DNA from 2 places in the Desulfovulcanus ferrireducens genome. Region 1 is predicted to be linked to the other one. Evidence: predicted binding sites of a transcription regulator. Region 1 holds the regulator's gene; the other holds the start of a gene.
The links. The regulator sigma-54, encoded in region 1, starts transcription at its own class of promoters, with help from an activator protein. The targets are predictions, from matches to a motif close to CTGGCACGGNNNNTGCTT.
Positions count from the first base shown of each region.

Region 2: the regulator sigma-54 is predicted to act here: its motif matches at 1,554-1,571, upstream of KFV02_RS08445 (ammonium transporter).

Region 1 covers NZ_JAGUQP010000012.1:6,489-14,537, reverse strand. Annotated here, with positions in the region: gene KFV02_RS05600 (PTS sugar transporter subunit IIB) at 1-15, opposite strand, end outside; gene KFV02_RS05595 (PTS sugar transporter subunit IIA) at 142-558, opposite strand; gene rapZ (RNase adapter RapZ) at 783-1,676, opposite strand; gene KFV02_RS05585 (PTS sugar transporter subunit IIA) at 1,732-2,181, opposite strand; gene hpf (ribosome hibernation-promoting factor, HPF/YfiA family) at 2,186-2,731, opposite strand; gene rpoN (RNA polymerase factor sigma-54) at 2,885-4,336, opposite strand; gene lptB (LPS export ABC transporter ATP-binding protein) at 4,504-5,229, opposite strand; gene KFV02_RS05565 (LptA/OstA family protein) at 5,229-5,771, opposite strand; gene lptC (LPS export ABC transporter periplasmic protein LptC) at 5,768-6,334, opposite strand; gene KFV02_RS05555 (KdsC family phosphatase) at 6,335-6,856, opposite strand; gene kdsA (3-deoxy-8-phosphooctulonate synthase) at 6,846-7,664, opposite strand; gene pyrG (CTP synthase) at 7,720-8,049, opposite strand, start outside.
Region 2 covers NZ_JAGUQP010000021.1:39,871-47,919, reverse strand. Annotated here, with positions in the region: gene KFV02_RS08450 (P-II family nitrogen regulator) at 1-224, opposite strand, end outside; gene KFV02_RS08445 (ammonium transporter) at 302-1,519, opposite strand; gene panB (3-methyl-2-oxobutanoate hydroxymethyltransferase) at 2,172-2,972, shown strand; gene KFV02_RS08435 (beta-barrel assembly-enhancing protease) at 3,487-4,890, opposite strand; gene rho (transcription termination factor Rho) at 4,995-6,242, opposite strand; partial or broken gene KFV02_RS08425 (CarD family transcriptional regulator) at 6,799-7,329, opposite strand; gene pth (aminoacyl-tRNA hydrolase) at 7,447-8,049, opposite strand, start outside.

The sequences.
Region 1 (8,049 bases):
ACGCACCCAAAGCATTTTCGTAAAATAAAAAAGTTAAAAGGTAAAACAACAAAAAAATAAAAAGGCCAAGAGATGAAAAGTTGTGTCCGTGAGAACCACAAGCTGCCAATAAAAATTTTTTCTCTCTTAGTCTATCTCCTCTCAACCTTTTTGGTTACTCACAGGCCTTTTCAATACTTCTCCGGCAACAACAATCCCCTGTCTACCAGCTGATTTAACCTCTGCAGCCAATTTCTCCAAGGGAAGCTCCCTGCTACTCAAAGCCTTTAAGAGCATAGGCAAATTGACCCCTGTAATGACTTCTAACTTTTTTACCCCCAAAAGAGAAAGGCTTAGATTGGTCGGAGTGCCACCAAACATATCAGTTAAAATCAATACTCCCTTACCAGCATCCAAAGCCTGGACAGTGTCTTTTAACTCTTCAAGGATAACATCCATAGGTTTGGAGACGTCAATGCCAATACTTTTGCAGGCTTTCACGTCTCCTAAAATCATTTGGGCTGCTTCAATCAACCCAACACCAAAATCGCCATGCGTTACTAAAACGATTCCAATCATTGCTTTCCCTTATTTAGCTCGTAGCTGATATTTCAAAATTTCTTCCAGCCTTGAGCTTTTTATCCAACAGCCAGCAGCAAAAAATAGGAAATAGGAGGATAAGCCTTCTCATTACATCACTTTTACTTTCAACCCATCTTATCTTCCCTTTCTTCTTGTTCTCCCGACTTCTTTTTCCGAGACTGCGCTATCACAACCTACATATCTTGACGCCTTGTCTGCCTTTAACCCAGCTCCAGATGCCGATGTTCAATCGACACCATAAAGCCCTTGTCTTCTAAAAACTTATATATTTCTTCTGTGACAGCCACAGAACGATGTCTGCCCCCGGTACAACCCATGGCCAAAGTTAGCCTGTATCGACCTTCCTGGGCATATAAGGGAACAACAAAGCCCAAAAACGACTTGAACTGATCCATAAAGAAAGGAGCCGGATCCCGTCGCAAAACAAACTCTGCCACGACCTGCTCCTTCCCGGACAATGGACGCAGTTCTGGTTGAAAATAAGGATTGGGTAAAAAGCGGAGATCAAATACCATGTCTGCTTCCAAAGGTACCCCATATTTGAATCCAAATGAGATCAGATGGACTCTCATTCCTGAACATGACTGCTCCAGACATTCCCACTTTTCCTGGATAGCGCGCCTTAAATCGTGAATGGAGTAACTGGAAGTATCAATAACAAGGTCAGCATCCTGGCGCAATGGCTCTAAAATGCTCTTTTCTTTTTTCAAAGCATCTTCCAAGCCTAGATTTTGCCCCGCCAGCGGATGTGGCCGTCTGGTAGTGGCATAGCGACGAACGAGAACCGGAATAGATGCTTCTAAAAAAATTAGCATATGCGACTGCCAGGCAGGACAATCTTTTTGCAAGCTATCCCTGACCGTTGCCCACTGCTGGATAAAATCCTGCTGACGCAAATCCATGCCTAATGCCAGCCCTCGGTAATCCTTGGGATTTTCTTTAACAAAGAGGTCGATTAATGATCGAACCAGGCTGACAGGCAGACCGTCAATACTAAAAAATCCGAGGTCTTCGAAAACCTTTAAAACTGTACTCTTCCCTGCCCCTGATAAACCGGTAATAATTATAATTGGAAAATTTCTATTTTTTGACAATGTGCTAATCTGGTTTCTGAGCTTTGATTTTCTGAACCTTAATCTCTACAATAGATTAAACAGAACTTAAAAAACTCCATAGCTCCTGCTTGTCCTTTGCTCCTAAAAAAGACTCCTTAAAAGTGACGTCCTGAAGAAGTCTGGACACAAAAGCCAGAACCTTAAGATGCTTGCCTGCGCTCTTTTCCGGAGCAAGTAACATAAAAAAGATATGTACTGGTTTATGGTCTAGGGCATCAAAGTCAACCCCTTCAAGACTTCGACCGGCAACCAAAAGTACATCCTCGAGATCTTCCAGTTTGCCGTGGGGAATAGCAACCCCGTCTCCTATCCCCGTGGTGCCCAATTTCTCTCGGTCAAGTAAGACTTCATGTACATGAGCTTTATCAATAAAAGTAAATTTGGCCGCCAATGGAGATATAAGTTCAGCCAGGACCTCAGATTTAGTCCTGGCTGTAAGGCTTGGAATGATTAAGTCCTCATCTAAGTAATGAACTAACTTCATTTCTTTAAATCCCTGGATCAATTAGGCCAAAATCACCATTTTTCCGTCTATAAATAACATTTACTCTTTCTGTGTCTGCATTAAGAAAAACTAAAAAATCATAGTTTAAAGTATCCAGTTGCATTGCTGCTTCTTCAACTGACATTGGTTTTGGCTCGTACTGATCTGTCTGAACAATAACAGGTTCTTTTTGACCGGATTCACTCTGGCTGAAACTAATGACATCCATACGGACAGACTTTCCTTTTTTCTTTTTATGTCTGTCCTTTTCTTTGTCCCTAATTTTTTTGACCTGAGCTTCAACTTTATCTACTATTAAATCTATACTTGAATACATATCTTCGCTTTCTTCATTAGCGGAGATGTGTAAATTTTTTCCAGTCAAAATTACTTCCGCAATATGCCTGAACTTTTCCACTTCCAGATTGACTTGCAATTCCGCATTTTCACTATCAATTATATATTTAGATATCTTTTCCAATCTTGTCCGGGCATATTTTTTTAAATGTTCAGAAGGTTCAAAATTTTTGAAATTAAACTTAATCTTCATAAATAGCCCCCCTTTTGGTGTTTATTGGGTTTTTTATCCCGCTATGGCGGGGTCCAATCAAATTATAAAAATAATTTTTTTTCGTAGACACATCAATAAAGACTATCAACTACAAATTCCATAAAGCACGTATTATAAACACTACATCACTTACTAAAAAATTTTCTTCCGCCTCGAAGAAGAAGGGATATTTAAAGCTGCCCTATATTTGGCCACTGTCCGACGGGCAATATTGACATCAATCTCCTCTTTTAATTTTTTGGCAATAGCTTCATCGCTCAAAGGCTTTTTAGAATCTTCGGACTCAATTATCTTCTTAATCGCTGCTTTTATACTCTCAGACCCTACCTGACTGCCATCATCTGTGGACAATCCACTATTAAAGAAAAATTTTAGTTCAAAAATACCATGCGGAGTAGCTACATACTTATTCGTAGTAATCCTGCTTACTGTAGATTCATGCATATTAATATCTTCAGCCACATCTCTTAAAATAAGGGGCTTTAATTTACTCACTCCGTGCTCAAAAAAATCACGCTGAAAGCGGACAATGCTCTCCATAACCTTATACAAGGTACTTTGTCTTTGATGCAAACTCTTCATCAACCACATGGCAGAACGCATCTTTTCCTGCATATATTCTTCATCAGCGCTTATATTGCTCTTTTTCCTACCGCGACTTAAATTTAAATCTCCAGTATAGTAGGGGCTCAACTGTAGTTTAGGCAGACCTTCGTCGTTTAAAACAATTACAAAATCATCTTCATACTTATATACAAATACATCCGGACTAATATAAACTACATCTTCTCCACCATAACTCGATCCAGGATATGGATCCAAACGTTGTAACAAGTCCAGGTATTCCTTCATCAACTCTTTACTGATCTTAAATTTCTTCAGTAAAGGAGCGAACCTTCTCTTTTCAATGTCTTCCAGATGATCTTTAACCAAACTAACTAATATTGGATCTGTTTCACCATACGCTTCCAACTGCACCAGCAGGCATTCCTGTGGACTTCTTGCTGCTACTCCAACAGGATCAAATTGTTGAATACGTCTCAGCACCTCTTCTACCTGTTTTATCTGCACACCTAGTGTCTCTGCTATTTCTTCAACAGAAGCCGCCAGATACCCCCTGGAATCAAGATTACCAATTATTTCTTCCCCGATTTCCATTTCCTTTTCGGTAAAGTCAGACAAGTGTAATTGCCAGAGTAAGTGACCTTCCAGAGATGGCTTGGTAGCATATCTTGCTTCAAGAGACTGGACTTCTTCTGGAACCTCTACTTCCCTAGCCAGAGCCTGTTTGGAAGCGCTGGAAAATTGACCTAGATAGTCTTCCCAATCAGCGTTTTTAACCAACTCCTTTTCTTCCACATTGAGTTCAGACAGCTGGTCGTTCTTTTTTAAAAGTTCACTGTCATCTTCCAAGGCAACCTCATGATTTGCCTCTTCCAACATGGGATTCTCCAATAGCTCCTTCTGAACTACCTCGACAAGCTCCACCCTGGACAATTGCAACAATTTAATTGCTTGCTGCAATTGCGGTGTCATGACTAGCTGCTGAGAGAGCTTTAGTTGCTGTCTTAACTCAAGTGCCATAATCTCGTGCGTAACCGATGGATAATATTATTTGTTTGTTTAAGTGAATAGCAGTGTAATACTCGTTTTCAAATTCAAAATTTCATACGCAAACTACGAATTGTTTACTTTCTGTTAATCTACCCAAGATAATAGTTAGTGTAAATGACAAAAAGTCAACTTAAAACCTACAGGCAAAAAGATTCTCCTAGATAGACTCTTCGGGCCTTTGAATCAGCAATAATTTCCTCTGGGGTTCCATTCAAAATTACCTGCCCGTCATAGACTAAGTAAGCCCGATCACAAATACGCAAGGTCTCACGCACATTGTGGTCTGAAATAAGTACTCCAATGTTCTTTTTTTTCAAACGCAAAATTATTTTCTGGATGTCATCAACAGCTATGGGATCTATGCCTGCAAATGGTTCATCAAGAAGCATAAACTTAGGATCCTGGATCAGGGCCCGGGCTATCTCCAATCTTCTTCTCTCACCACCGGATAAAAAAGAGGCCTTTTGACTTGCAAGCTTCTGAATACCCAACTCTTCCATCAGTTGCCGGGCCTTTTGTTCCTGCTCCCTAGCGCTTAGTTGAGTATATTCCAAAATAAGTTTCAAATTTTCCAACACAGTTAATTTTTTAAATACTGAACTTTCCTGAGGCAAGTAGCTAAGACCAAGTTTTGCTCTTTTTGGCAGAGACAAATTGGTTACTTCCTTGTCGTCCACAAATACCTGCCCCTTGGTCGGGGCGATTATACCGACCAACATATAAAAGGTTGTGGTCTTGCCGGCTCCATTAGGCCCCAAGAGTCCTACCACCTCTCCTTGCTTCAGGCTCAAAGAAATACCCCGCACAACTTCTCGCATGCCGTACTGCTTATGCAAATCCAGAGCTTTCAGTTCACCAGACATCAATGGCTCCCATCTTTCTCAGGGGGAGTAAAAAATATGGCCTGAACTCTCTGCTTGGAGCTACCTATGACTTCAGAGGTGTTATCTTGAAGGTTCAAAACGATAATTTGGCCACTAATTTCGTTCTTACCTTCCATAAGTTTTGGATTCCCTTCCATTTTTATCTTTTCTGTGTTTGGGTCATAAGTAATTCTGGCACATTCTCCCTTTTTTCCCTGGCGTATAAAACGTACTCGACCTTCGGCCACAATCTTGTCAATATCACCAGAATCCTGCCCAAATAGTTCCTGACTTGGGCCTTTCACCTTCTCCCCTGACTCTTTTTTTGCCTTGAAATACACAAAAAGTTTATCTGACCAAAGTTCAAAATCTGGCCGCCAGACATAGACATCGCCTTCAAAGATCACCTTGTTTGTCTTACTCTGATAAATCATTTTATCTGAGGTAATTTTAGTGGACGTCTCTTTTTTTATTTCCTTCGCCCATAATACAGAGCTTAGACAAAGAAAAATATATACAAGGCAAATAAATTGTTTTTTCATCTTCTCATAATCTCCTCTGTTTTTGCCTCTTGCCTGAAAACGACTGTCTTCACTCCACCGGTAGCTTCAATGGTCTCCTTATCCAGATCAATAACTGCACTCTCGGCGCTAATGCGCATATCTCTTTTAACTAACTCAACTTTTCCTTGCAAAAATATTTTCCTAGACCTCCCCCGATACTCGACCCTTTCAGCCTTCACCCTCAAATCCTGATAAAAAGCTGTAACTTGTGGCCAGAGTTCAGCTTGATCTTTCTGCTGATTAACCTTGCCCTGCGGTGCCAAAACATTCAACTTTTTCCTATCCTGGCCAAAGTAATAGGTTATTTTTGGTTCGTCTAAAAAAAATTCTTTAGTCTCTTCACTGTAAGTTCCTTTTTTGGCCATTAATTCCCAAGTGATATGCCCATCTCTTCCCTGCTTGAGGGCAATGCCTTGCAGCGAAAGGTCAACTGCCAGATCAATTTTTTTTAGTCTATCGGGCGTAAAGCTAAACGGCCAGCGCCAGATAAAAAACACCATGAAAAAGCCTATAAAAAAAAAGGGGATTATCTTTTTAAGCATCTATAAAGTCCAATTCTTCCACAAATCATCCTTCTTGCCCTGACAGGTGAGCAAAAAATCAATGGCTTCACGCACGGCTCCATAACCCCCTGTGGCAGTACTTATCCATTTGGCCAAGGCCTTGATTTCCGGTCTGGCATTATCCACAGCCATTGGCAAACCAACCATTTGCATGGGCCTGGCATCCACCCAGTCATCGCCAAGAAAGGCCATCTGGCTATACTCAATTCCCTTTTTAAGCTTTAGCTCCTCCAATTTAGGCAACTTATCCTGAAAGCCAGGATAATAATCAAGGATGCCTAGTTCTTTGACCCTGTGCTCTACAATAGGAGAATCCAGACCGGATATCACGGCTATCTCCAGGCCCGCAGCCTGAGCCAACTTAATACCCAGGCCATCTTGGACATTAAACCGCTTCATCACCTGACCGTGCATGTCATAGTAGAGTCCGCCATCAGTTAATACGCCGTCCACATCCAGAACGAGAAGTTTTACCTCTCTGGCCAAAGCTTCAGCCAGCATAACAGACCCTCCAAAGGCTGAGCAATTTTTTAAATAAAAACAAGGTATTATCTAACGACCAAGAATTTGGACCATCACACAGTGCATGGTCTGGGTCAGGATGTACTTCCATAAACACTCCATTGCACCCGGCAGCAACAGCAGCCCGGGCCAGAGCAGGGACAAATTCTCGTTGCCCTCCGGAACAACTACCTTTGCCCCCGGGAAGCTGAACCGAGTGGGTTGCATCAAAAATTACCGGGAAGCCAAATTGTTGCATTATGGGCAAAGACCGAAAATCAACTACAAGATTATTATACCCGAAACTGGAGCCCCTTTCTGTAAGCCAGATTTTATCATTACCACTCTGTTTTATTTTCTCGACTACCTGCTCCATATCCCATGGGGCGACAAACTGACCTTTTTTTACATTAACAATCCTGCCCGTACGGGCTGCGGCCACAAGAAGATCGGTTTGCCGACATAAAAAAGCTGGTATTTGAATGACATCCGCTACTTCTGCCACCGGTTCAGCCTGATTAGGAGTATGGATATCTGTAAGTATGGGCAGACCTGTTTCACCTTTTATTTTCATAAGCCAGTCAAGACCTGTCTCTAGCCCCGGGCCTCTGAAACTCTTGATGGATGTCCGGTTCGCCTTATCAAAAGAACTTTTAAAGACCACAGTTACGCCCAACTTCTGCGCTATCCTAGCCAACCTCAGACCAACCTTAAGAGCCAAGTCTAGACTCTCAAGAACACAGGGACCGGCTATGAAAAACAGCGACTGCCGGCTATTTTCAAATAGATTCGAGTTTATTGAGTTCATTGGGTTTGTCTTATAAGGGCAGCTCCCACCGATGGCGCGATGCCTGCCCTTGAGTTTATTGAGTCTTTGCACTCCTTTTCAGCAATGCAGCGTGGATAAATTCCCGGAATAGAGGATGGGCATGCATGGGATTGGATTTAAATTCCGGATGAAATTGACAGCCCACAAACCAAGGATGGTCAGGAATCTCCACGATCTCCACCAGGGTCTCATCTGGAGAGAGACCACTGATAATCATCCCTCCCTGCTCAAACTCCTGAGCAAACTCTTTATTAAATTCATAGCGATGTCGATGCCTTTCCATGATTTCAGGTACTTGATAGGCTTCGAAGGCCTTGGTCCCTGGCTTTAACACGCAAGGGTAGGCACCAAGACGCATGGTTCC
Region 2 (8,049 bases), on a different contig from region 1:
CGCAAGACATCAGCGACAAGACTCTCTTCTATAACAACCTCAATTTTGACCTTGGGTAAAAAATCCACCTGGTACTCAGCCCCTCTATATACTTCTTTGTGCCCCCTCTGCCGGCCAAAACCTTTCACTTCTGTTACAGTCATTCCTTTTATCCCAAGTTTGGTCAAACTTTCCTTGACTTCGTCAAGTTTAAACGGCCTGGTGATGATCTCTACCTTTTTCATAGTCACTCCTGAAATTTTTAATATTACAGGTAGGTAGCAGGTTTAAAACCTGCACCTACCTGTACTGTATTGTTCTCTTATAGCTGATAGCCACTTTCACTATGTTCACTGACATCTAAACCCCGCTCTTCATTTTCATCATCGACCCGCAATCCAACGGTTGCGTCAACAAATTTAAGGAGAATAAAACTAACGATAAATGAAAAGGCACAGGTTGCAACAACCGAAACAAACTGAATCCACAGCTGGGATGGATTGCCAAAAAATAGTCCATTAGCACCATCCGGATTAATCATCTTGCTGGCAAAGAGGCCTGTTGCCAAGGCTCCCCAAACACCACCCAAACCATGAATGCCAACCACGTCTAAAGAGTCATCATAACCAAACTTGGATTTTAAGAGTACACCGTAAAAACAGATAATACCGCCTGCAAAGCCAATAACCAAAGCTGAAAGAGGGCCTACAAATCCTGCTGCCGGGGTAATTGCGACGAGGCCAGCAACTGCTCCACTGGCAAGACCAAGTGTGGTAGGTTTGCCATGGTGCATCCACTCAATAAGTGTCCAGCTAACCGCAGCGGCGGCCGCAGCAATATGAGTAGTGACAAAAGCATTGGCAGCTAACCCATTTATAGCCAAAGCACTACCTGCATTAAATCCAAACCAACCAAACCAGAGTATAGCCGCACCAGTAAGCGTCATGGGCAGATTATGAGGGAGAAAAGATCTGCTCCCAAAACCACGCCTGGGTCCGATTATTAAAGCAGCTGCCAGGGCTGCACTTCCGGAGCTCATGTGTACGACTGCGCCACCGGCAAAGTCCAGGGCTCCCATGGCTCCCATCCAGCCTCCGCCCCAAACCCAGTGACATAAAGGGCTGTAGACAAGTGTTGACCATAATATTGTAAACAAAAGAAACGCGCTAAATTTCATTCTCTCGGCAAAAGCACCAGTAATCAAAGCCGGAGTAATAATGGCAAACATGCCCTGAAAAATCATAAAGGCCAGGTGAGGAATAGTTGAGGCATATTCAGGGCTTGGTTCCATGCCCACGTTTTTTAACCCGATAAAATCCAAGCCACCAATGAGCCCACCAATATCCTTACCAAAAGATAGAGAATACCCCCATAAAATCCATACAATGGTGATAACCCCCAGGCAAATAAAACTTTGCATGATTGTCCCCAGAACATTCTTGGATCTGGTCATGCCTCCGTAAAAAAGAGCCAAACCAGGGGTCATAAACATAACAAGTGCTGCTGAAACAAGAATAAACGCAGTATCAGCTCCGTTCATTTTACCCTCCCTACAAAAAAGATTTTTACAAAATTAGCAATCGACGTGCCAGTTGTAAATAACTTTAAAAATCAAGATGTTATCAAAAAACAAGACCTTCTAAACAGAACAAAGAAACGAAATTGTAAAAAAAGAAAAGCAATTTTAACATTTTTGTTATCAATACCCACAAACACTTATTCTGCTTAAACTCTTGACGACCTCTATGCCCAACCAACAAAACAACAATATAACATTGTGAAATTTAAAGAAGTTTACTTAAAACCAACAGGCCAGTCACAACAAAATTCTTAGTATGTAGCTATTTTCTTTACTATTTTTTAATTTAAAAAAAATTACAAAATTGAAAAAATGTTATTTTACAAAATTGTAATGATATTTACCAGAAAAGAATACAAAACTCCACTTTGAATTTTCATCCGCCGTGTGATAGGTGTATTGAGTTCGTTGTGATTGTCGAAAGCTACTGGACAATAAAAGAGTCTGTGGCCAAACCCCATTTTGACTACAAGATTAGAAATCAGGATTGAAAAGAAATTTTGAAAAATTGTCCTCTTGAGTAGGGTTTGGCCACAGACTCAAAAGAGAAAGTGATTTTCGAATACTAAATATTTCTCAATAAACAACGAATCTCAATATGAAGGAGTTCAATATGAAGGATAAGGTAACTATCCTGGACATCATTAAGGCCAAAGGACAACGTAAATTGACCATGCTCACAGCTTATGATTTCAACACATCGTATTATGTGGACCAGAGTGGTGTAGATATGATTCTGGTTGGCGACTCTCTGGCTATGGTAGTTTTAGGTCATGAAGATACCCTAAGCATCGGCATGGAGGAGATGTTGCACCATACTCGAGCAGTAAGCAGGGCAGCTAAACGAGCTCTGGTTATTGCCGATATGCCTTTTATGTCTTATCAGGCCAGCGTAGAAGAAGCAGTGCGTAATGCCGGTCTTTTTCTGAAAAAAGGTCGAGCCCACGCGGTTAAACTCGAGGGAGGAAGCAAAGTAGTCGCAAAAATCAGGTCTATTGTCGATGCAGGTATACCAGTTCAAGGACATATTGGCTTAACACCTCAAAGTATCAGGCAATTAGGTGGATTTAGGGTTCAGGGCAAGGATATAAATCAGGCCAAAGCACTAATCCAGGACGCTAAGGCACTGGAAGAAGCCGGGTGCTTTAGTATTGTTCTGGAGGCTATCCCAACAGACTTGGCTGCTCAAATTACATCCAGCGTATCTATTCCAACCATAGGCATAGGCGCGGGCCCTCATTGCGACGGCCAGGTCCTGGTTATTCATGATCTCCTAGGACTCAACGATCGCTTCAAGCCTAAATTTGTAAAACAATATGCCCAACTGGGGGGGACAATTCGTGAGGCTATAACACGTTTCCGAGAGGAAGTGGAAAAAGGAGAGTTCCCGGATACTGAGCATAGTTATTCCTAAACAGATTAAAGAGTCTGTGGACAAACTTCATTTCGATTACCAGATTGGAAATCAGCATTGAAAAAATTATAAAAAATGTCCTCTTAAGTAAGGGTTTGGCCACAGACTCAAAAACTCAACTTTCTGCCATGATTAACATCCTCAAATTACATCACAATTGAAGAGTGCATTTTCTGAAATGCATTACAAACGGGTTGGGTAACACATCTTGGCGAAGATTGCGGGAGTGCTGTGCATAGGGAGGTTATTCCATCGAACTTTCGAAACCCATCATAACAACAGAAAAGGTATTAAATAACATTCTATTGACTAACCCCATTATGCACAGCCCGCAAGCAAGCCTTAGATGTGTCCAACTCTTTGTTAGCATTGAAAAAAATGCGCTCGCAAATTAACTCAGAAAGTTGAGTCAAAAAGATGAAAAGGCTTAAAGGCAAAGATGAAAGAGCAAACCCAAACCCAACCCTGCCAGGCAACGAATCCGCCAGAAGATATCTTTACAGATTTTCTATGATCACCAGAACTCAGCCCGCTCTTTGTAGGCCTTTTCAAAATCTTTCACCTTTTTCTTCTGAGCGTCAGTTCTGGCAAGGGACTTAATCTTTTTTTGATGGAAACGGGTTTGTCTTTTATTATTCTTGTATAAATTGGCGTAGGCAAGATGCAAATGGGCAGCAAACCTATCCCCTTTCTGGCCCAAAACCCGAGCCAAATGTTCGTGTACTTCAGCATCTTCCGGGATATACTTTAAAACTTTCCGTAAATAGATGCTGGCTGTGTCAAAATCGCCCTTTTCTGCCAACACTCGAGCATAAAAGAAAAGGGCCATTAAATCCTTAGGGTTCAATAAAACAGCCTTTTGCAGGTATAATGCTGCCTGCTCCAATTGTCCGTAGGCATAATAAAACCTTCCCGCTTCCCTTAAAAAAAGAGGATCCTTTGAACCACATTTTAAGACCTTGATAAAGGCTGCTTCTGCCTCCTTGATTCTGTTTAGCCGACTTAAAGCAATTGCTTTGCCAAGGCCGCGTAGACACTCATCAAGTGCTTTTTCTTGAAAAAATTTAAGAGCCGATGCAGGGTCAGTGTATCTGGCTCGAAGCAAAGTTTGAACCCGATAAAACTCTTTGTCACTGTAGGCAGGTAAATCAACCCTCTTTTTGAGTCTGTTTACTCTTTCCTGCAAATAACCGATTCTTTCCTCTATACCGGGATGAGTACTTAAATAGGATGGAATATTACCACCGCCCGAAAGCCATTTTTTTTTACGAATCTTTTCAAAGGCAGATACCATTCCCTGCGGATTAAAGCCTGCGGCCATGAGAAAATTTAAACCAACCTGATCAGCTTCACGCTCATCATCACGAGAATACTTTAAAAAGGCAGATTTTGCTCCTGCAAGTGAACCTACTACCAGAGCATCCCCGCCAGCTTTAGAACCGATAAATACCCCTGCCAAGACCCCAAGCAAAGTTCCTAAACCGATTAGCTGAGAGCGTTCTATATTTTTGGCCACATGACGCTGAGAAATATGGGCCAATTCATGAGCCAGTACTGCGGCTACTTCTGATTCATGTTCCATACCTAAAATTAAACCGGAAAAAATCACCATATACCCAGCTACAGTAGCAAAGGCATTCATATTATTATTGTTAACCACATCTACTGTTATGGGAAAAAGCTGCGGCGGCATGTTTCTTTCCAAGCGCTGCACAATCTTCTGCACATAATTTTTCACTTCCGGATCTTCAATAATCGGGAACCTGGTACGGATCAGTTTTTTAAACTTCTCCCCCAGCTTTGCCTCATCTTTGATGGTAAACTCGCCCAGGTATCCTTTTGAAACAGAAGGGGTAAAAACAAAGAAAAATATCAGGATAAGAGACAGGTATTTTGTGACTTGATGTTTAATATTCAATGTCCAAGGTCCAAGCTTTGGGTCCGATATTCTGGACTCGAGTAAAACATATTTAAATAATTATCCAAGTTTAATAAAAAGTTTACCGAAATACAATAAAATTACTATTTATTCATCATATCCAAAAATTCTTTATTATTTTTTGTTCCTCGCATTTTATCCAAAAGGAATTCCATACTATTGATGGGATTCATGGGCGAAAGGACTTTACGCAAGATCCACACGCGGTTTAACACATCTTTAGGTAAGAGCAAGTCTTCCTTGCGGGTTCCCGAACGATTTATATCGATTGCAGGAAAAACCCGCTTATCAGCCAGGTGCCGATCCAGGTAAAGGTCCATATTGCCAGTACCTTTAAACTCTTCAAATATAACCTCATCCATGCGCGAACCCGTGTCGATTAAGGCTGTTGCAATAATGGTCAGGCTTCCTCCTTCTTCAATATTTCGTGCAGCCCCAAAAAATCTCTTTGGCCTTTGCAGAGCATTGGCGTCCAAACCTCCGGACAGAACCCGACCGGATGAGGGGGTTATAGCATTATATGCCCGCCCCAACCTTGTGATGCTATCCAGTAAAATAACCACATCCATCTTCCGCTCAACCAAGCGCTTGGCTTTTTCCAAAACCATTTCCGCCACCTGGACATGCCTTTGGGGTGGTTCATCAAAAGTGGAGCTAATTACTTCGGCTTTGACTGTACGCTCCATGTCTGTGACTTCTTCTGGACGCTCATCTATGAGCAGCACTATGAGAAAGGCGTCGGGATGGTTAGCATTTATAGAATTGGCAATGGTCTGTAGAAGCATGGTTTTTCCTGTCCTTGGAGGAGCAACAATCAACCCTCTTTGACCTTTTCCAATAGGAGTTAAAAGATCAATTATACGCGCCGAATAATTTTCAGCGCCATTCTCCATAATGTACCGTTCATTAGGATAAATTGGGGTTAAATTATCAAATAAAACCAAATTCTTGGATTCATCCGGGTCAGCATAGCCAATTTTATTGACTCTTAGCAAAGCAAAATAACGTTCTCCCTCCTTGGGCGGCCTGATCTGACCAGAGACAACGTCACCAGTACGCAAACCAAATCTTCTTATCTGAGAAGGTGAAACATATATATCGTCCGGACCTGGCATATAACTATACATGGGCGAACGTAAAAAACCAAATCCATCAGGCAAAATCTCCAAAACACCTTCTCCATATATAGTCCCATTTTGGGACGCACAGGCCTGAAGAATAGAAAATATTAATTCTTGTTTACGCAACCCACTCGGATTCTCAATTTTAAACTGACTAGCCAACTCCATCAACTCATTCATGGATTTAGTCTTCAATTCAGACAAATTCATAAAAATTTTCTCCTTAAATATTTATAATATAATTTTAACTAACCAGCCACCTAGCAATCCAGCCAAAACAAGACGCATGGCATTTAAAATTGTATATTGCTTCAATACGTTACACAAGATACCGTTTGACAAAAATACAAATTTAGTTTTTGGCGTAATCATTGATTCTCTATGCAAGAAAGCAATAAATGGATATGTATAAAAGTGGTATGCACTTAGTTGTAGAAACTAAAAAATTAGGGGTAAAAAAATATGCAAAAAGTTTAATCTTGAAATTAAAAAAAATTTACGCAGCATAATTCATAAAATTTAAAATAAACCAAAACAAATGACGTACTAATCCTACCCTACTTAGGATAGTAGAAGCATCAAAGTATATAAGCCTATTGAAAATTAATTTTAATTTTGTTTAAAAGATCTAGTCTCTATAGAAGGGAGTTAAGTGTTTGCCTATATTCTTGTATTCTTGGTTGGCAACTATAGATAGGATACCCAATGCGGAATATAAAGTTATATAAAAATATATACTATTTTATAGCTATGTCAACTGAAAAAGCTATTCTTCATCAACCTCGTTTACCTCTTCATTTGCTTTAAGTATATCAGCAAAAAGTTCTTCAATTTTTCTTTTTGCCTCACTTTGAGTTACGCCTAGAGCATAAGAAAGCTCCATGGATATAAGTCCCATAGCTTGTTCTAAAAGCCTTCTTTCTCCAAACGATAACTCTTTATCCTTACTAATCAGATAAAGCTCTTTAAGGACATAAGCTACATCTTTTAGTTCTTTACTCTTTAATTTCTCAGAATATTCACGGTAGCGGCGGTTCCAATTCTGACCAGAATAGCCTGTAAAATCTGAACGATCCTTTAAAAACTCTAATATAGCCTCGCCTTCTTCCTTGTTATATACTGGCCTTAACCCAACATTTTCAGCATTGGCGGTAGGAACCATCAATGTTACGTTATTACTTAGAATGCGCACAATATATAATTGAGTTTTAACCCCTCCAATCTCCTGCTCTTCTATAGCTTCAACTTTTCCGACGCCTTAGGCGGGATAGACTACTAATTCACCAACTGAAAACACTTTCTTCCTCCGGGAAAGCAAATTTATGTTGCCTTATTTCAAGCAGCGTGCAAGTTATACCTCAAACCTGAGAATAAGTCTATGGTCAGCTTTTAAATTTCTTAACTTCTGCCAAAATTAGTTTATTTTCCAACTATTTACTATTTGTTGGGCATACTCGAAACCATGTTGACAATAAATATCCAGGGCTAACACTGCTTTCTCAACAACCTTGAGCCAAACATCTTGCTCACCAGGATGAAAATCTGACAAGACATAACCGGCTATATCGCCCCCAGGCTCAGGCCTGCCGATACCAAGCCTCAACCGGGCAAATTCCCGGGAGCCCAAATATCTCGCAATAGAACGAAGTCCATTGTGACCGGCCAGACCTCCACCGAATTTAAATTTTAATCTTCCCAGTGGCAAATCCAACTCATCATGAAGAACCAAAACCTTATCTGGCGACAAAAAAAACTTGCGCATTATTTTGGAAACAGCCACCCCACTGTTATTCATATAAGTCAAAGGCTTTAAAATAAGCCATGACTGCTTTTTATCTTCGTCGTCCCACGCATAAAGCTCCAAGTCCAGAGACTTCAGCTTTTTCTTCACTACCCCCGGACCATATCGTTCTTTTTGGCTTAAAAATAAATCAACAACTTGAAAGCCAAAATTATGCCTGGTTTTTACATACTTCCGTCCAGGATTACCCAGTCCGACTATTAGTCCAGAAAATCG